DNA from 2 places in the Weissella paramesenteroides genome. Region 2 is predicted to be linked to the other one. Evidence: a T-box and tRNA genes for the amino acid it is inferred to sense, from the RefSeq annotation. Region 2 holds a T-box; the other holds one or more tRNA genes.
What was found. A T-box is a leader RNA that pairs with one kind of tRNA and senses whether it is charged. The one in region 2 lies ahead of thrS (threonine--tRNA ligase), so its partner is inferred to be a tRNA-Thr.
Positions count from the first base shown of each region.

Region 1 (9,548 bases), 700 kb from region 2:
TGCATCTAATGAAGCCCGTCCACGACGATCCACTCGACTATAAGTGCCATCTGCACCAAGAACTCTTGTCTTCACGTTATCGTCCCATAGCGTACGATAAATCGACAATACACGACGAGCTAAATCTGGTTGTTCAATAGGAAACAATTGTTCGACTCGTCGATTTAAGTTTCTCGTCATTAAATCAGCTGATGACAAATATACTTGCTTTTCGCCTTCAAAATCAAAAATATAAATCCGACTATGCTCCAAAAAGCGCCCAACAATTGAATGTACTCGGATCGTTTCACTAATCCCTTTAATACCTGGTTTCAAACAGCAAATGCCCCGAATAATTAAATCAATTGCCACCCCCTCATGAGAGGCTTCATACATTTTAGCAATCATTTCTTGATCAGACAAAGAATTCATCTTCATCTGAACATGGACAGGTCGTCCAAACTTTGCATAATTAATCGCTTGATCTAATTTATCAAGAATAAACTCACGGATACCATTTGGCGAAATGTGTAGCTTATGGAAATAGGGTGGACGTGAATATCCCGATAACATATTAAATATATTCGTGACATCAATTCCAATATTGTTATTTGCCGTTAGCAAGCCAATATCCGTATAGAAATGGGCCGTGATATCGTTATAATTCCCAGTACCTAAATGAACGTACCGTCTGATGCCACTTTCTTCACGTCGCACTACTAGGGACAATTTAGAATGCGTTTTTAACCCAACCAAGCCATAAATGACGTGACAACCCATGCGCTCAAGTTGACGAGCCCAATGAACATTGTTCTCTTCATCAAATCGCGCTTTAACTTCAACCAAAACAGTGACCTGTTTACCATTTTGGGCAGCACGTCCTAAGTATTTGATAATTGGTGAATTACCTGAAACACGATATAAAGTCATTTTAATTGCTAAAACATCCTTATCAATTGATGCTTGGCGGATAAATTCCACCACCGAATCAAATTTATCATATGGATGTTGCATTAAACGATCGCGTTCTTTTATTGCTTCAAAAATATTATGCTCTGCATTAAGTGCAACATCTTGATAAGCCTGAAATGGTGCATATCTCAATTCGTCTTTCCCAGTAACTGCACTAGAAAGTTTCCCTAAGAAATTTAAATCAACAGGCCCATTAACTTCGTACACAGAATCTTCATCCGTACCTAGTTCACGTACTAACCGTTTACGTAGTTTTTTACTAATATCAGATTCAACTTCTAGTCGAATCACTTTTCCATGTGCACGTAATGTTAATTGTTGCTGTACTTCTTTCAAGAGATCAGACGTATCTTCTTCAGCAACATCTAAATCCATGTCACGAATAACACGGAAAGTAGAGACTTCATGAATCTTGTAGTTAACAAATAACTGATCAACAAATCGCTTAATAATATCTTCTAGCAAGATAAAATCATTTTCTGCCGCAGGTAACTTTACAACACGTGGAAAAATACTAGGCACTTGCAAGGTTGCATACAGCGATTTATCACTCCCCTTTTTGCTTAATCGTAGTGATAAGTTGATCGTATCATTACCAATAAATGGAAAAGGTCGTGACGTATCGTCTGCCATAGGCGTTAACACTGGATATAGTTCATCATGAAAGTAGCTCTTTATGAATTCAAATTGGTCATCAACAAGATCATCAGCCTTTAATAAATTAATTCCCACCTGCTTGATTGCTGGTAATAAAATTCGATTCAACGTGGTATACTGCTTAATCAATTGTTCATGTGCTTTATCGTTAACAGCCTTTAATTGTTGTTCTGCGGATAAACCTGATGCATCACGTCCATCCCACTTTACCTCAATTAACTTTGCTAAGGATGCCACACGAACCATCACAAATTCATCCATATTACTCTGAGTAATCCCTAAAAATTTTAGTCGTTCTAATAATGGATTATTCTTATTTCGTGCTTCCTCAAGCACACGATCGTTAAAATCTAGCCAGCTTAATTCACGGTTTGTATAAAAATGTGGATCTTCATAATCTATTTTTGCCATTACTTAACCCCCCTTTGTTTTAGCACCGCTTTTAGACCATATGTCTCTTGAAAAAATTGACTTTTTGAATTAAAAATCCAATTTTCATAGGCCAAATTAGCATTACTGTACGCTGAAATGACCACACTTTGGCTTTTAATTGATACAGAAATTTTCTGGATTTTTTGCTGCCGATCATCATCCAATGCATCTGCTAACCTAAGAATCGCTGCTAACTTTGAAATCAAACGCCTATTTTCTGCAGATATTTGACTAAAGTGACTTAAATCTTCACTTGGTGTTGTCGCACTATGATATTTTGCGATTGCAGCAATAATTTCCAATTCTTCACTAGATAAACCGATAATATCCGAATTTTTAATAATATATTCAGAATGTAAATAATGAGAATGAACCCCAATATAATTCCCTACATCATGTAGGATAGAGGCAATTTCTAACAAAACTCGTTCACGTTTTCCCAAAGTATGTAACGGTTTTAATTGATTAAATAAATGAAGTGCAAATTTTGTGACAAGTTCACGATGGACTGGTTCAACATCATAATGATTCGCAAGATTAATTGCCATCGTAGTCATTTGCTTCGTAAAATCATGTTTTGAAAAACCTAACGCAACTTCCTCATCATTCACAATGCCATCAATAATTCCCGAGTCTGAAAAGCTTATTTGCTTTGCACCAGTTAATTGAATAATTCGCCGAATTAATAATAACTCTGGCAATATAAGTGGTACTGCATCCTCATTGACTTGTAGCTGATCCGTCAAGTATTGATCTGACGCATCAACAATGTCATCAACCAAGTCATTAAAAACTGAAATTGAAAAAGCCGGTTCTAGTTCTTTCTTGATATAATGCGTCACCACATTTTTTATGGGTGATGTCCCAAGTAAAATAATTTGTGAATCTTCTTTCATTGTTACATTTACAAGACTTCCAATATCGAAGTCTTTTAACTTACTGTCAATATAATCATTTAAAACACTAATTGAATTCGGGGCAGATTGGCGAAGACTTTGTAAATCCTCCGCAATTTTTATTGGACCGAGCGCAAAGTTAGTGGATGTCACAAATTTGCCACTATCATAACGTGTAACTGAAGTATTTCCTGAAGTAATACCAACTAGATAAACAATATGATTTTCTTTTTCAAGCTCTAATGAAACATTCTGATTACGATAGTACACTTCATCGCTCATTGATAACCAACGAATTTCAATACCAGTGTGTAAGAAAAATTGATCCGCCATAAAGTCAGCATTAAGAGCCTGTGACAAGGCCTGACTCCCCCACAATTGATAATTTTCCACCCCATAATCATGTAAAATCTGAATAAACCCAGTTAATGCTTCCACAATTTTATTAACTGATTCAAATCTTACTGGATGTTGACGATAAACATCATCACCTAGATTAATTTCTTTTGTTACTTTTTCAAGAGATTTATGTGTTTTTAAATTAACAATCAACAATTCTACACCAGTAACATTGACTGTCATTACTCCAAAATATTTTTGAGTCATGTGAAATCTCCCCAATTCAACATTTTTCTTTCCAAATTATAATTCTTATATGATAGTATACAATAAATTCTAAAATTTAATCTTCCAAAATGGATTAATGACATAAAAAATATAGGCTTAAATATTTAAAGACCCCGAATTAACCAAATATTATTGGTTGATTCGGGGTTCAATCGGTTGAGATAATTTTTCCACACTAAATGGTTTTATTTGGTAATGTTTGTTGATACGAAAAGATAATCAATTAATTATTCTTAATAAGGTAAATTTCCATGAAAGTTTGATTCACGTAAAATTTGAATAGTTGTTGAGATACTCAAAACAATTGCAACAATAAAAAGGGACACAATAATGATACATAGGCTAATAATAAATACATTTAATAACAGACTCAAAAGTATCACCTCTCTTAAAAGAGCTCACAAACTCGACCTAGTAGTACCTATCTTTAACACGTCATCGATTCAACTTAATTATTACCTTAACACCTCCTTACTTACCTTCATTCTAACATTGAAAATTCATAATGGAAGTGTTGTGTTTAATTATATAGTTATCAATTGATATTTTTTATACAAAAAAACTCCCATAAACCTTGTTATAAAGGCTTATGGGAGTTACACGCATGCCGACTGGGGGATTCGAACCCTCGACCTACGGTTTACGATACCGTTGCTCTACCAACTGAGCTAAGTCGGCAATTACTCCGAATGTCGGGCTCGAACCGACGACAGCACGATTAACAGTCGTGTGCTCTACCAACTGAGCTAATTCGGAATGATGCATCGCGATGTCCTATCCTCGCAGGAGGCGATCCTCCAACTACTTTTGGCGCTACTGAGCTTAACTACTGTGTTCGGTATGGGAACAGGTGTGACCTCAGTGCCATCATCACGACACGTTTTTTTATTGAGTGAACTTAGTTCCCTCAAAACTGAATCATAATTGCGATTTTTTGCCTTACACCACTTGCTACTTGGTTAAGTCCTCGAACCATTAGTACTAGTCCGCTCCATGCGTCACCGCACGTCCACTTCTAGCCTATCTACCTCATCATCTCTGAGGGGTCTTACTTCATTGCTGAATGGGAAATCTCATCTCGAGGCGAGTTTCACACTTAGATGCTTTCAGCGTTTATCTCATCCGTACATAGCTACTCAGCGATGCTCCTGGCGGAACAACTGATACACCAGTGGTACGTCCACCCCGGTCCTCTCGTACTAAGGGCAGCTCCTCTCAAATTTCCTACGCCCGCGACGGATAGGGACCGAACTGTCTCACGACGTTCTGAACCCAGCTCGCGTACCGCTTTAATGGGCGAACAGCCCAACCCTTGGGACCGACTACAGCCCCAGGATGCGATGAGCCGACATCGAGGTGCCAAACCTCCCCGTCGATGTGGACTCTTGGGGGAGATAAGCCTGTTATCCCCAGGGTAGCTTTTGTCCGTTGAGCGATGGCCCTTCCATGCGGAACCACCGGATCACTAAGCCCTACTTTCGTACCTGCTCGACTGGTAAGTCTCACAGTCAAGCTCCCTTGTGCCTTTACACTCTGCGAATGATTTCCAACCATTCTGAGGGAACCTTTGGGCGCCTCCGTTACCTTTTAGGAGGCGACCGCCCCAGTCAAACTGCCTGCCAGACACTGTCTTCCACCACGCTGAGTGGTGTGAGTTAGAGTGTTCATACAACGAGGGTAGTATCCCACGTTTGCCTCCATCGAAACTAGCGTCCCGATTTCTACGGCTCCTACCTATGCTGTACAAGCTGCACAAACACTCAATATCAAGCTACAGTAAAGCTCCATGGGGTCTTTCCGTCCTGTCGCGGGTAACCCGCATCTTCACGGGTCTTTAAATTTCACCGAGTCTCTCGTTGAGACAGCGCCCAGATCGTTACGCCTTTCGTGCGGGTCGGAACTTACCCGACAAGGAATTTCGCTACCTTAGGACCGTTATAGTTACGGCCGCCGTTTACTGGGGCTTCAATTCGTACCTTCGCCGAAGCTAAGCACTCCTTTTAACCTTCCAGCACCGGGCAGGCGTCAGCCCCTATACGTCATCTTACGATTTTGCAGAAACCTGTGTTTTTGATAAACAGTCGCCTGGGCCTATTCACTGCGGCTCAGCTTGCGCTGAGCACCCCTTCTCCCGAAGTTACGGGGTCATTTTGCCGAGTTCCTTAACGAGAGTTCACTCGCTCACCTTAGGATGCTCTCCTCGACTACCTGTGTCGGTTTGCGGTACGGGCAGGTAAACACTAACTAGAAGCTTTTCTCGGCAGCGTGACATCACAGACTTCCCTACTTTATTTCGGTCCCCATCACAACTTGTCCGTATAAGTGCAAGCATTTGACTCACACTAAGACTTATTGCTTGGCCCAGCATTTCCAGCCGCTGGGTTCTGTTAGCCTTCTGCGTCCCTCCATCGTTCAAACATGTTCACCTGGTACAGGAATCTCAACCTGTTAGCCATCGACTACGCCTTTCGGCCTCGCCTTAGGTCCCGACTAACCCTGGGAGGACGAGCCTTCCCCAGGAAACCTTAGTCATACGGTGGACAGGATTCTCACCTGTCTTTCGCTACTCATACCGGCATTCTCACTTCTAAGCGCTCCACCAGTCCTCACGGTCTGACTTCATTGCCCTTAGAACGCTCTCCTATCGCGCCACTGATGTGGCACCCGTAGTTTCGGTGGTGTGTTTAGCCCCGGTACATTTTCGGCGCAGAATCACTCGACTAGTGAGCTATTACGCACTCTTTAAATGGTGGCTGCTTCTGAGCCAACATCCTAGTTGTCTATGCAACTTCACATCCTTTTCCACTTAACACACACTTAGGGACCTTAACTGACGATCTGGGCTGTTCCCCTTTCGACAATGGATCTTATCACTCACTGTCTGACTCCCGGACATACGTGATTGGCATTCGGAGTTTATCTTAATTTAGTAACCCGAGATGGGCCCCGCACCAAAACAGTGCTCTACCTCCAACACGCTATCTTCCGAGGCTAGCCCTAAAGCTATTTCGGAGAGAACCAGCTATCTCCAAGTTCGATTGGAATTTCACCGCTACCCACACCTCATCCCAACATTTTTCAACATGTACGGGTTCGGGCCTCCAGTGCGTTTTACCGCACCTTCACCCTGGACATGGGTAGGTCACCTGGTTTCGGGTCTACAACAACATACTAAAACGCCCATTTCAGACTCGCTTTCGCTACGGCTCCGGTCTTTCCACCTTAACCTTGCATGCTATCGTAACTCGCCGGTTCATTCTACAAAAGGCACGCTATCACCCATTAACGGGCTCTAACTTGTTGTAGGCACATGGTTTCAGGAACTTTTTCACTCCCCTTCCGGGGTGCTTTTCACCTTTCCCTCACGGTACTGGTTCACTATCGGTCACTAGGGAGTATTTAGCCTTACGAGATGGTCCTCGCAGTTTCCGACCGGATTTCACGTGTCCGGCCGTACTCAGGATCCTACACGGGAGTTTGCTTACTTTCGCATACGGGGCTATCACCCTGTTTCGCTCAGCTTCCCAGCTGATTCTGCTAATAAACAAATTTGTAACTCCACAACGGTAGTCCTACAACCCCAGAGTGCAAGCACTCTGGTTTGGGCTCCTCCGCGTTCGCTCGCCGCTACTGACGGAATCGATTTTTCTTTCTTCTCCTGTTGCTAATGAGATGTTTCAGTTCACAACGTCTACCTTCGTTTAACTATGTATTCATTAAACGATAACTTGCATCACAAGTTGGGTTCCCCCATTCGGAAATCCCCGGATCACAGCTTACTTACAGCTCCCCGAGGCATATCGGTGTTAGTCCCGTCCTTCATCGGCTCCTAGTGCCAAGGCATTCACCATGCGCCCTTAATAACTTAACCGATCAACTGTCGTTGATGATTTCGTTTGAGTATTGTGACTCGATGGTCACAAGCGATTTTAAACTTATTTAAAAAACTCAAAAAATTACGCGGTGTATTTTTTCGGCTCAATTTAATTGATATGATCAATTATAATGAATTTAAAAATTTACAATTATGATTCAGTTTTCAAAGAACTAATTAACAACCAGATGGTTGTTATGGAGAATATCGGGTTCGAACCGATGACCCCCTGCTTGCAAAGCAGGTGCTCTCCCAGCTGAGCTAATTCCCCATATCATGGGACTGAGAGGACTCGAACCTCCGACCTCACCCTTATCAGGGGTGCGCTCTAACCAGCTGAGCTACAGTCCCAGAGATTCGACTCTCTGTCTTCATTGAGTGTAAACCACTCAAAACTAAATATCGTTTCGTTGAATGTGTAGGTTTCCGATTTTCCTTAGAAAGGAGGTGATCCAGCCGCAGGTTCTCCTACGGCTACCTTGTTACGACTTCACCCTAATCATCTGTCCCACCTTAGACGGCTGGCTCCTAAAAGGTTACCCCACCGGCTTTGGGTGTTACAAACTCTCATGGTGTGACGGGCGGTGTGTACAAGACCCGGGAACGTATTCACCGCGGCGTGCTGATCCGCGATTACTAGCGATTCCGACTTCATGTAGGCGAGTTGCAGCCTACAATCCGAACTGAGACATACTTTAAGAGATTAGCGCACCCTCGCGGGTTGGCGACTCGTTGTATATGCCATTGTAGCACGTGTGTAGCCCAGGTCATAAGGGGCATGATGATTTGACGTCATCCCCACCTTCCTCCGGTTTGTCACCGGCAGTCTCACTAGAGTGCCCAACTGAATGCTGGCAACTAATAATAAGGGTTGCGCTCGTTGCGGGACTTAACCCAACATCTCACGACACGAGCTGACGACAACCATGCACCACCTGTCACCTTGTCCCCGAAGGGAACGTCCTATTTCTAGGATTAGCAAGGGATGTCAAGACCTGGTAAGGTTCTTCGCGTTGCTTCGAATTAAACCACATGCTCCACCGCTTGTGCGGGTCCCCGTCAATTCCTTTGAGTTTCAACCTTGCGGTCGTACTCCCCAGGCGGAGTGCTTAATGCGTTAGCTGCGACACTCAAGGGCGGAAACCCTCGAACATCTAGCACTCATCGTTTACGGTGTGGACTACCAGGGTATCTAATCCTGTTTGCTACCCACACTTTCGAGCCTCAACGTCAGTTACAGTCCAGAAAGCCGCCTTCGCCACTGGTGTTCTTCCATATATCTACGCATTTCACCGCTACACATGGAGTTCCACTTTCCTCTACTGCACTCAAGTCATCCAGTTTCCAAAGCCATTCCTCAGTTGAGCTGAGGGCTTTCACTTCAGACTTAAATAACCGTCTGCGCTCGCTTTACGCCCAATAAATCCGGATAACGCTTGGAACATACGTATTACCGCGGCTGCTGGCACGTATTTAGCCGTTCCTTTCTGGTAAGATACCGTCACACACTGAACAGTTACTCTCAGTGCCGTTCTTCTCTTATAACAGTGTTTTACGAGCCGAAACCCTTCATCACACACGCGGCGTTGCTCCATCAGGCTTGCGCCCATTGTGGAAGATTCCCTACTGCTGCCTCCCGTAGGAGTATGGGCCGTGTCTCAGTCCCATTGTGGCCGATCAGTCTCTCAACTCGGCTATGCATCATCGCCTTGGTAAGCCTTTACCTTACCAACTAGCTAATGCACCGCGGGTCCATCTCTTAGTGATAGCAGAACCATCTTTCAACCAACAACCATGCGGTTGTTGGTATTATACGGTATTAGCACTTGTTTCCAAATGTTATCCCCTGCTAAGAGGTAGGTTACCCACGTGTTACTCACCCGTTCGCCACTCTTTGTCAGATAAAATCAAATCAGAGCAAGCTCTTCATATCAGTTAAAGACAAAGCGTTCGACTTGCATGTATTAGGCACGCCGCCAGCGTTCATCCTGAGCCAGGATCAAACTCTCATTTTAAAAGCTTGAGTATAACTCATTTGTTATTTGTTGTTTAACAGAAGTTAAACGAATTTACTAGCGAATTGACTTCGCAAATGTTTTTGTATCAAGTAA
Region 1 is NZ_CP130559.1:130,869-140,416, reverse strand. Features, by position in the region: gene QRX23_RS00655 (RNA degradosome polyphosphate kinase) at 1-2,019, opposite strand, end outside; gene QRX23_RS00650 (Ppx/GppA phosphatase family protein) at 2,019-3,542, opposite strand; tRNA gene QRX23_RS00645 (tRNA-Thr) at 4,169-4,241, opposite strand; tRNA gene QRX23_RS00640 (tRNA-Asn) at 4,247-4,319, opposite strand; rRNA gene rrf (5S ribosomal RNA) at 4,325-4,441, opposite strand; rRNA gene QRX23_RS00630 (23S ribosomal RNA) at 4,519-7,434, opposite strand; tRNA gene QRX23_RS00625 (tRNA-Ala) at 7,636-7,708, opposite strand; tRNA gene QRX23_RS00620 (tRNA-Ile) at 7,715-7,788, opposite strand; rRNA gene QRX23_RS00615 (16S ribosomal RNA) at 7,878-9,452, opposite strand.
Region 1: it encodes a tRNA-Thr, which carries the amino acid that the T-box ahead of thrS (threonine--tRNA ligase) is inferred to sense. The anticodon was not compared.

Region 2 (9,548 bases):
CACCCATGCCGGTAACCCAGTTAGCTGATACTGCCACGGCGATGGTAACGGATGATGAAAAAACATCACATGAGAAAAAATCAACGGATAATGCACAACTAGCTTTGTTTGATTTGCCTGATCCAATTGACCCTGAAACGAAACAAGTTGTTGATGAATTGAAAAACATTAATGTTGCAACTATGACGCCATTGGAGGCGTTGATGAAATTAAATGAGTGGCAGCAAACAGTACAATAAATGGGAGAAAGACGTATGGCTGAAATTCATGAATTATCGGAAATTCTTGCAAATCAAATTGCAGCTGGTGAAGTCATTGAACGGCCGGGTTCTGTTGTTAAAGAATTAGTCGAGAATGCCTTGGATGCTCATGCAACACAAATTGACGTGTTAGTTGAAGAGGCTGGTGTTAAATCAATTCGTGTAATTGACAATGGGGATGGTATTCCTGGCAATCAAGTTGCACGTGCTTTTTTAAGGCACGCTACATCAAAAATCAACTCAAGACAAGATTTGTTCCGAGTGCAGTCACTGGGATTTCGAGGTGAGGCACTCCCTTCCATTGCGTCAGTTGCAGATGTTGTTCTACAAACAGCAACGGCCGATGCTGAACAAGGTGCTAAGATTCATTATCAGGGTGGTAAAATAATTGAGGAAACCGGCACGAATGCACGACAAGGAACAGATATCACTGTGTCAGATTTGTTTTTTAATACCCCAGCGCGGTTAAAGTATTTAAAGTCACAGGCAACAGAGTTATCCCAGATTGTCGACGTCATCAATCGTTTAGCAATGAGTTATCCGAATGTTGCCTTTCATTTGGTTCATAATGGTAAAGAATTATTACAGACAGCAGGCAATGGCAATTTACAGCAAGTCATCGCTAGTGTATATGGCGTTCAACAAGCACGTAAAATGTTATCAGTTTCTGCCCATGACAATGATTTTGAAATAAATGGATTTATTTCTTTACCAGAGTTAACTCGCGCTAACCGATCATATATTTCTATCTTAATCAATGGGCGGTTTGTTAAAAATTATAATTTGAGCAAGGCCATTGTTAAAGGCTATGGATCAAAGTTAATGGTGGGACGATTTCCAATTGCAATTTTACAAATTAAAATGGATCCATTATTAGTTGATGTCAATGTCCATCCACAAAAACATGAAGTTCGTTTATCTAAAGAAACCCAATTGATGTCTTTGATAGAAGAAATGGTTGTCCAGCGATTTGTTAACGAAAATCTTATTCCCAATGCTTACGAGAATTACATGCAAGGGAACCATGATAGTTATGTCGTACCAGAACATGATAATGATCAATTTATGACCCAGTTACAAGAAGCTTCAGTAACTTTTCATCAGGAAACAGGTCGTAGTTTGCAAAATATAAGTAGTGATGAGATTGAGATACCAGAAATACCGATAGCTAATGACCCTGACTTAAGTACAGCGCAAACACAAAATGATGAGGTTGTACCAATTGTGATTACAAAGTCGCAGGATTTAGTAAAGAAATCAGTCCGAGATTTTGTTGCAAAGTATACAGCTGAAACACCTAGTCTGCCATTTACTGAAGCGGCTGATCCTGTGGCTGCAGAAGAGGTTAGTTTATCATTCACAAATACTGATTTAGTCGATGATAGTCGGCACGATAAACCATTCCCTGATTTGCAATATATTGGTCAGATGCATGGTACATTTTTATTTGCACAATCGCCAGAAGGTTTTTATATTGTTGATCAGCATGCAGCTCAAGAACGAATTAAATATGAATATTATCGTGAAGAAATCGGTAAGGTCGGTTTAGAAAGTCAAAAATTATTGGTACCGATTGTACTGACATATCCGAAAATAGATATTTTAAAAATACAAGCACATGCTAGTCAGCTTGAACAAGTTGGCTTAAATCTAGAATCGTTTGGGGATGATGCAGTAATTGTGCGTGAACATCCTGCCTGGATTGAAAAGGGGCAAGAGGAAGCGACAATTCGAGAGATGGTTGACTGGTTATTACGTGATGGTAATATCACAACAAAGGATTTTCGTGAAAAAACAGCAATCATGATGTCGTGCAAACGGTCAATCAAAGCAAATTGGGCTTTAAACGACTATGAAGCGCGTGGTTTATTAAAGCAATTGGCACAAGCTCAAAATCCATATAATTGTCCACATGGACGCCCAGTATTAGTTTCATTCACAAATACAGATATGGAAAAAATGTTTAAGCGAATTCAGGATTCTCATGAATCATGGGTTGAATATGATAATCACCCATTTTAATTTAATAGATAAGTAAGAGGAGAAGTATATGCAAGCCAGAGTTTTTTTTGCAACGATTACTGGTAATAATGAAGATGTTGCAGACGTTATTGTGGATACATTTAAAAATGAATCTGTTGAAGTAACTAAGGAAGATATTCAATTGATTGACCCACAGGATATTTCAAGCACAGATACGGATATTGTTGTTGTGGTGCCATACACGTTTGATAAAGGTTCACTACCTGATGAAGCACTTGACTTCTATGAGGACTTAGTTGATACAGATTTAAGTGGCATTGTTTATGGTGTTTCAGGGTCAGGTGATGATTTTTATGGTGATGATTTTGCTGTCGCCATTGATAAATTTGAACAACAATTTGAGAAAACTGGTGCAACCAAGGGGGCCAAGGGTGTGAAGGTCAATTTGAGTCCAGATGCAGCTGCCACCGAAGCATTGCAGACCTTCACAAAACAACTTATTGTGACCGCAAAACAACAAGAAAAATAAAATCCTTTTATTTTTAAACTTTTCGGGTATAATAATAGTCGAATATAAAAACGTTGAAGAAAACATGTCGCTTGACAAGTTATGTTAAAAGAGAGCCAATGCTGGTGTAAGTTGGCAACATAAGTTAGGCGGTACTATTTCCGAGTGTGCTGTGATATAAATGGCAACGTTTCCCGCGTTAAGGGATATGAGTGTAGCAGTTGTGCTGTTATGAATTCGGGTGGTACCGCGTACAAGCGCCCCGTTATCAGAAAAGTTCTGATGACGGGACGCTTTTTGTTTATGAATGATGTGATTGAATCAACAACAGATATTAAGGGAGAAATAATTATGGCAGATGTACAAATTACATTTCCAGATGGTGCGGAAAAGTCATTTCCAGTAAATGTGACACCATTGGAAATTGCAAAAAGCATTTCCTCATCATTGTCTAAGAAAGCAGTTTCTGGAAAACTTAATGGCCAATATGTGGGTATGAATGATGCAATGACAACAGGTGGTAATTTTGAATTAATCACTAAAGATGATGAAGAAGGATTACAACTACTTCGCCATTCTGTTTCACACTTGTTGGCGCAGGCATTGAATCGTCTGTATCCAGACCAAATTCATTATGGTGTTGGACCATTTATCGCGAACGGTTTCTACTATGATACGGACAAGGTTGAAGGTAATCAAATATCAGTTGATCAATTCCCAGAAATTGAAAAAATGATGAAGCGTATTGTCAAAGAAAATTTGCCAATTGTTTCTCGTGAGATTAGTCGCGATGAAGCTTTAGAGATGTTCAAAAATGATCCATACAAGATTGAATTAATTAATGATTTGCCAGCTGATGAGCATATTTCAATTGCAGTTCAAGGAGAACATGTTGAATTAGACCGTGGTGGTTTAGTGCCATCAACTGGCTGGATCAAGCACTTTAAGTTGACATCTGTTGCTGGTGCTTATTGGCGTGGTAAGTCATCTAATCCAATGCTACAACGTATTTACGGAACCGCATTTTGGAATGCTGATGACTTAGATGCTGAAATGAAACGCCGTGCGGAAGCTAAAGAGCGTGATCACCGTAAGATTGGTGCTGATCAGGATCTTTTCTTTACGTCACAAGAAGTTGGTTCAGGGTTAGCAGTATGGATGCCTAATGGGGCAGCAATTCGTCGCACACTAGAACGCTACATAGTTGATCGTGAAGTACAAGACGGTTACCAACATGTTTACACGCCAGTTTTGTCAAATTTAAATCTATACAAGCAATCTGGTCACTGGGACCACTATCGTGATGATATGTTCCCACCAATGGATATGGGAGACGGAGAATTCTTGGAATTGCGTCCAATGAATTGCCCATCACATATCATGGTGTACAAGCACCATCAACGTTCATATCGTGACTTGCCATTCCGTGTGGCAGAGCTTGGTATGATGCACCGTTACGAAAAGTCAGGTGCCTTGACTGGATTATCTCGAGTTCGTGAAATGACGCTAAATGATGGTCATACCTTTGTGATGCTTGATCAAATTGAGGATGAGTTTAAGAAGATTTTGCAGTTAATGGTTGATGTTTATAAAGACTTTGACATTACTGATTATCGTTTCCGTTTGTCATATCGTGATCCTAAAAATACGGAAAAGTATTTTGATGATGACGAAATGTGGGAAAAAGCACAACGTATGTTGAAAGGTGCTATGGATGATATGGGCTTAGAATACTTTGAAGCTGAAGGTGAAGCAGCCTTTTATGGTCCAAAGTTAGACGTCCAAATCAAGACAGCCTTAGGTGGTGAAGAAACGTTATCAACGATTCAACTTGATTTCCTATTACCAGAACGTTTTGATGTCACATATGTTGGATCAGATGGTGAATTACACCGTCCAGTGATGATTCACCGTGGTATTATTTCAACGATGGAGCGCTTTACCGCATACCTAACTGAAATGTACAAGGGTGCATTCCCAACATGGTTAGCACCGCATCAAGTACGTATTATTCCAGTTAACCGTGAAGCACACGGTGAGTTTGCACAAGCATTGACAGATCGTTTGGTTAAGCAAGGTATTCGTGCTGATTATGATGGTCGTAATGAAAAATTAGGTTACTTAATTCGTAATGCACAATCATTAAAGATTCCATACACCCTTGTTATTGGAGATGAAGAAGTATCAAATGATACAGTAACGATTCGTCGTTTTGGTTCACGTGATACTAGTGTTAAGTCAGTTGATCAATTTGAGACAGACTTGCTTGCTGATATCGCTAATCATTCACGTGCACTAGATACCCTTGAAAAGGCAGTTAAAGGCGAATAATTTCGTTGCATAGAGACTTCAAACTTTTTAAACGCGTTTATGCTATAAAAATTATCGATTTATAATTCAGACAAATTTAGTAAGAAGAGTTTGGAACATTTTTTGTTCCAAGCTCTTTTAATTTTTTCAAAGTATTTTGATTGCAATTTTAACGGGATTGGTATATTATTGGTCTATACCAAAACGCTATAAATGGAGTGTAATTATGAAAATTATTGAAGTAAAAGACCAACAAGCAGGTGGTAAGGCTGGATTTAATATCTTTAAAGAAGCATTAGCAGATAATGCGCAAGTGTTTGGGTTAGCAACAGGTTCAACACCAATTTCAATTTATCAAGAATTGGTTGCTAGTGATGTTGATTTTTCAGATAAAATTTCAATTAATTTAGATGAATATCAAGGTTTAGCGGGTACTCATGATCAAAGTTACCGTTATTTTATGAACCAAAATTTATTCAATGCAAAACCATTTAAAGAAAGCTATGTACCTAATGGCTTGGCTGAAAACATTGCTGAAGAGACAGCATGTTATAATAATATTATTGCTAATCACCCAATCGATTTACAATTATTGGGTCTAGGTCAAAATGGTCATATTGGATTTAATGAACCTGGAACACCATTTGATAGTCAAACACATGCAGTTGATTTAACACCATCAACCATTGCGGCTAATGCACGTTTCTTTGCGAATGAAAATGAAGTGCCTCGTCGTGCAATTTCAATGGGAATTGGTAGTATTTTAAAGTCTAAGAAAATTCTACTAGTTGCTTATGGAGAAAATAAGGCCGATGCTGTTGCGGCTATGATTGAAGGTCCGGTGACGGAAGATATGCCAGCAAGTGCTTTACAAACACATGCGGATGTGACCGTGATTGTTGATCACGCAGCTGCTTCAAAAATTAAGAATCGTGAAAATATCACGGTACTGTAAAACTTTTACGACTATAATTAAGACGTTTTTAGCAAAAAGGGATTGGGACATCATCTTGTCCCAACCCCTTTTGTTTACTGTCTCAATCGCTCTATTGATATAATTGTTTTCTATTTCTATACTAACGTCTGTGTGCTTCGAAAATATTGACTACTGATGTCTGAATTTAAAAGCTCATTATTCGCTTACCTGTATAGATGGTGGCTAGTGTAAAACCTGGTCCATGTGCTAAACTTGTATATAAAGTTAGAGAAGAGGGGTTAACCCATGGAAATGACAGGAAATGATTTCATTGAGGTCTTAACTGAAGAAACGTATACAAAAAAGACGTTTGAAGCTGCAGACCAAGCAACGATTGCCCTGGATGATTTATTTGCTTTTGTCGAAAAGGCAACAGCTGAAAATCAATTGTTTAGCGCAGAAGTATTAATCAATGAAGAAGAACCAATTAGTTTACGTTTGGAAACAAGTTTAATTAATTTGCCAATTCGTTATACAAATGCAATCCGTAAAATTGTCATCAATGATCCAGAAACGGAAGTGTCATTGTATATGATTGTGGAACATCCACTAGTTACTAAGTCGCATTTAATTATTAAAAAAGCAGCTTCGGTACAATCATTTTTAGACGATTCAGCTTCTGTTGAAGAAAAAATAGCATCATTTTTCAATGAACAAATCGAAATTATTAATCAAAATAAAATAGCAGCAGACACTGAGGAGAATTCAGTTGACCAAGCAGATCATGACGAATCAAACTGACAGATGTGATTATTAGTTTGGTCATAAAAGGGTGAGATAAATTTTTGAGTTTGTGGGTCCATATTATGTTGTGCCCTTTTGTCACATTGGAGGAATTAAATGATGAAACATAATGTTATTGCATCACATAAAGTGATTGGTACGATCATTAGTATTATTGTTTTCATAATTCTGTTTAAATATTTAGCAGTACAAATCGGTGATACCAAAGACAATGCTACTTTGGCACCAGCATGGTTGTCATTAGTAACCGCGATATTTGGTCCCGTATCCGGAGCAGTGACCGCTTTTATCGGACATGCAACTAGTGATATGCTGACTAATAGTGCAACGTCGACCGTGTGGTGGACTTGGACGATTGCAGATAGTTTATTTGGATTATTCATCGGACTGATTACCCGTCGATTAGCGATTTTTATTGGAAAATTAACAACACGAAAGTTAGTGTTGTTCAATGTCTGGCAATTAATTGCCAATGTCGTTGCTTGGTTGATTATTGCACCTTTCGGGGATCACTGGGTTTATAACCTTTCATTGGTTGAATCAATGAAAGAAGGTGGATTAATTGTTGTTGTGAATTTCTTAGCGATTGCAATTGTCGGCACCATTTTGTTTAAAATTTACCAGCATTATGCTGTTGATTAGTCTTGATATTTATGCACATCATCAATTAGTTAAATCCAAGTTATATAATAAAGATAAAAAGCGAATGAACCGTTAAGATTAGGCGGTTCATTCGCTTTTTATCTTTAATTGTACATGGTGCAAAAAGTAATTGTGTGATAAAATTTATGCACAAGAATGAATAAAAGCGAGGATGATATGGCAAAGATTATTGATGGTAAAGAGATTGCTAAGAAATTACGGTCTGCAGTTTCAGAACAAGCTGCTATTTTAAAAGAACAATCAGTTATTCCTGGCTTGGCGGTGATTTTAGTAGGTGATGATCCGGCTAGTGAAATTTATGTACGAAACAAAGAACGTGCAGCCAATAAGGTTGGCGTTCATGCTGTAACTTTTAAATATCCAAGCACAGCTACAGAAAAAGAAATTCTGGATAAGGTAGCTGAATTAAATGCGGATGATACAATCGATGCGATTTTAGTACAAAGTCCTGTACCATCACAAATCAATGAACAAAAAGTTCAAGAAGCGATCATTCCAAGCAAAGATGTTGACGGCTTCCATCCTGAAAATGTGGGTCGTTTATATGCTAACCAAGCAGGATATTATCCTATTGCTAATACACCGCGGGGTATTATGACAATGCTCCAGCATGAAAAAATTGATCTGCTAAATAAGCATGCAGTAGTTATTGGTCGATCAATTTTAGTCGGCCGACCAATGTTTGCCTTACTACAAGCGGCAGACGCAAGTGTCACATTACTCCACCGTTACACACCAGCCGCATTACGTCGTGAATTATTAGCTACTGCAGATGTTGTTGTGGTCGCAACTGGTGTCCCAGATTTGGTAATGGGAGCTGATTTGAAACCAGGAGCCGTGGTTATTGATGTTGGTATTAACCGGTTACCAAATAATAAATTAGTTGGAGATGTGAATTTTGGTACTGCTGAGAAGGTGGCAGGTGCAATTACACCTGTTCCTGGTGGCGTTGGTCCGATGACTATTGCTACATTATTGCAAACAACTGTCGAACTTGCAGCTGAGCATCACCAAATAGAATTGGAGCAAGGATGGCAGAATATTTAACAGTCTCAGCATTAACAGCCTATTTAAAGCGTAAGTTTACAGCTGATCCATATTTAAAGAAAGTCTATGTGACTGGAGAGATATCAAATTATCGCCAACGACCTGGGCATCAATATTTTAAAATTAAGGATGACCAAGCCGTTGTTTCAGCAACAATGTTTAAGTCGGCTTTTAATCGTTTGAAGTTTCAACTTGAACCAGGGATGAAAGTTAATGTTACTGGACATATGGATCTTTACGCACCCAATGGTTCATATAGTTTGATTATTGAAACAATTGAACCAGATGGTGTTGGGGCATTATATCAAGCATATGAGCAATTAAAAGAGAAATTAGAAAAAGAAGGTTTATTTCAAGCAAGACAAGCTAAGATACCGTTATTTCCACGAAAAATTGCGGTGATTACATCCCCAAGTGGGGCGGTTATTCGTGATATTATGACCACAGTACAAAGACGCTACCCAATTGCTGAAATTGTGCTATATCCAGCGGTTGTCCAAGGAGATGGCGCAGTGCCATCACTATGCCAGCAAATTGATGCGGTTAATCAATCTAGTGATTATGATGTCCTAATTATTGGACGTGGTGGGGGATCAATCGAGGATTTGTGGGCGTTTAATGATGAAAAACTTGCGCGGCAATTACTGACAGTAAAAATTCCGGTAATTAGCTCTGTCGGTCATGAAACTGATACGACTATCGCTGATTTTATCGCTGATAAACGAGCAGCTACGCCCACTGCTGCTGCCGAATTAGCAACACCGATGCCATTAGCAGATTTATGGTTAGCTATCCAACAAGACCAACAAAAATTAGTGATGATTCTGCAACGCGAAATTGCGCAACGGAAAGATTATCTGTCACGGTTACAACAAAGTTACGTGTTAACCAATCCTGAACGACTATATGAAGGATATCTACAACGTCTGGACATTGCGCAAGATAAATTAATTCGGACGGTATCGTTACAAATCAGTCAGCAAAAGCAACAGGTAGCAACACTGAAACCCCGACTAAAAATGAGTATGGATCATGAAATGAAGCAGGCACAGCAACG
Region 2 is NZ_CP130559.1:1,397,694-1,407,241, reverse strand. Features, by position in the region: gene mutS (DNA mismatch repair protein MutS) at 1-239, shown strand, start outside; gene mutL (DNA mismatch repair endonuclease MutL) at 255-2,282, shown strand; gene QRX23_RS07055 (flavodoxin domain-containing protein) at 2,311-2,772, shown strand; T-box leader at 2,817-3,019, shown strand; gene thrS (threonine--tRNA ligase) at 3,103-5,082, shown strand; gene QRX23_RS07045 (glucosamine-6-phosphate deaminase) at 5,288-6,016, shown strand; gene QRX23_RS07040 (hypothetical protein) at 6,284-6,778, shown strand; gene QRX23_RS07035 (ECF-type riboflavin transporter substrate-binding protein) at 6,878-7,423, shown strand; gene QRX23_RS07030 (bifunctional 5,10-methylenetetrahydrofolate dehydrogenase/5,10-methenyltetrahydrofolate cyclohydrolase) at 7,601-8,491, shown strand; gene xseA (exodeoxyribonuclease VII large subunit) at 8,476-9,548, shown strand, end outside.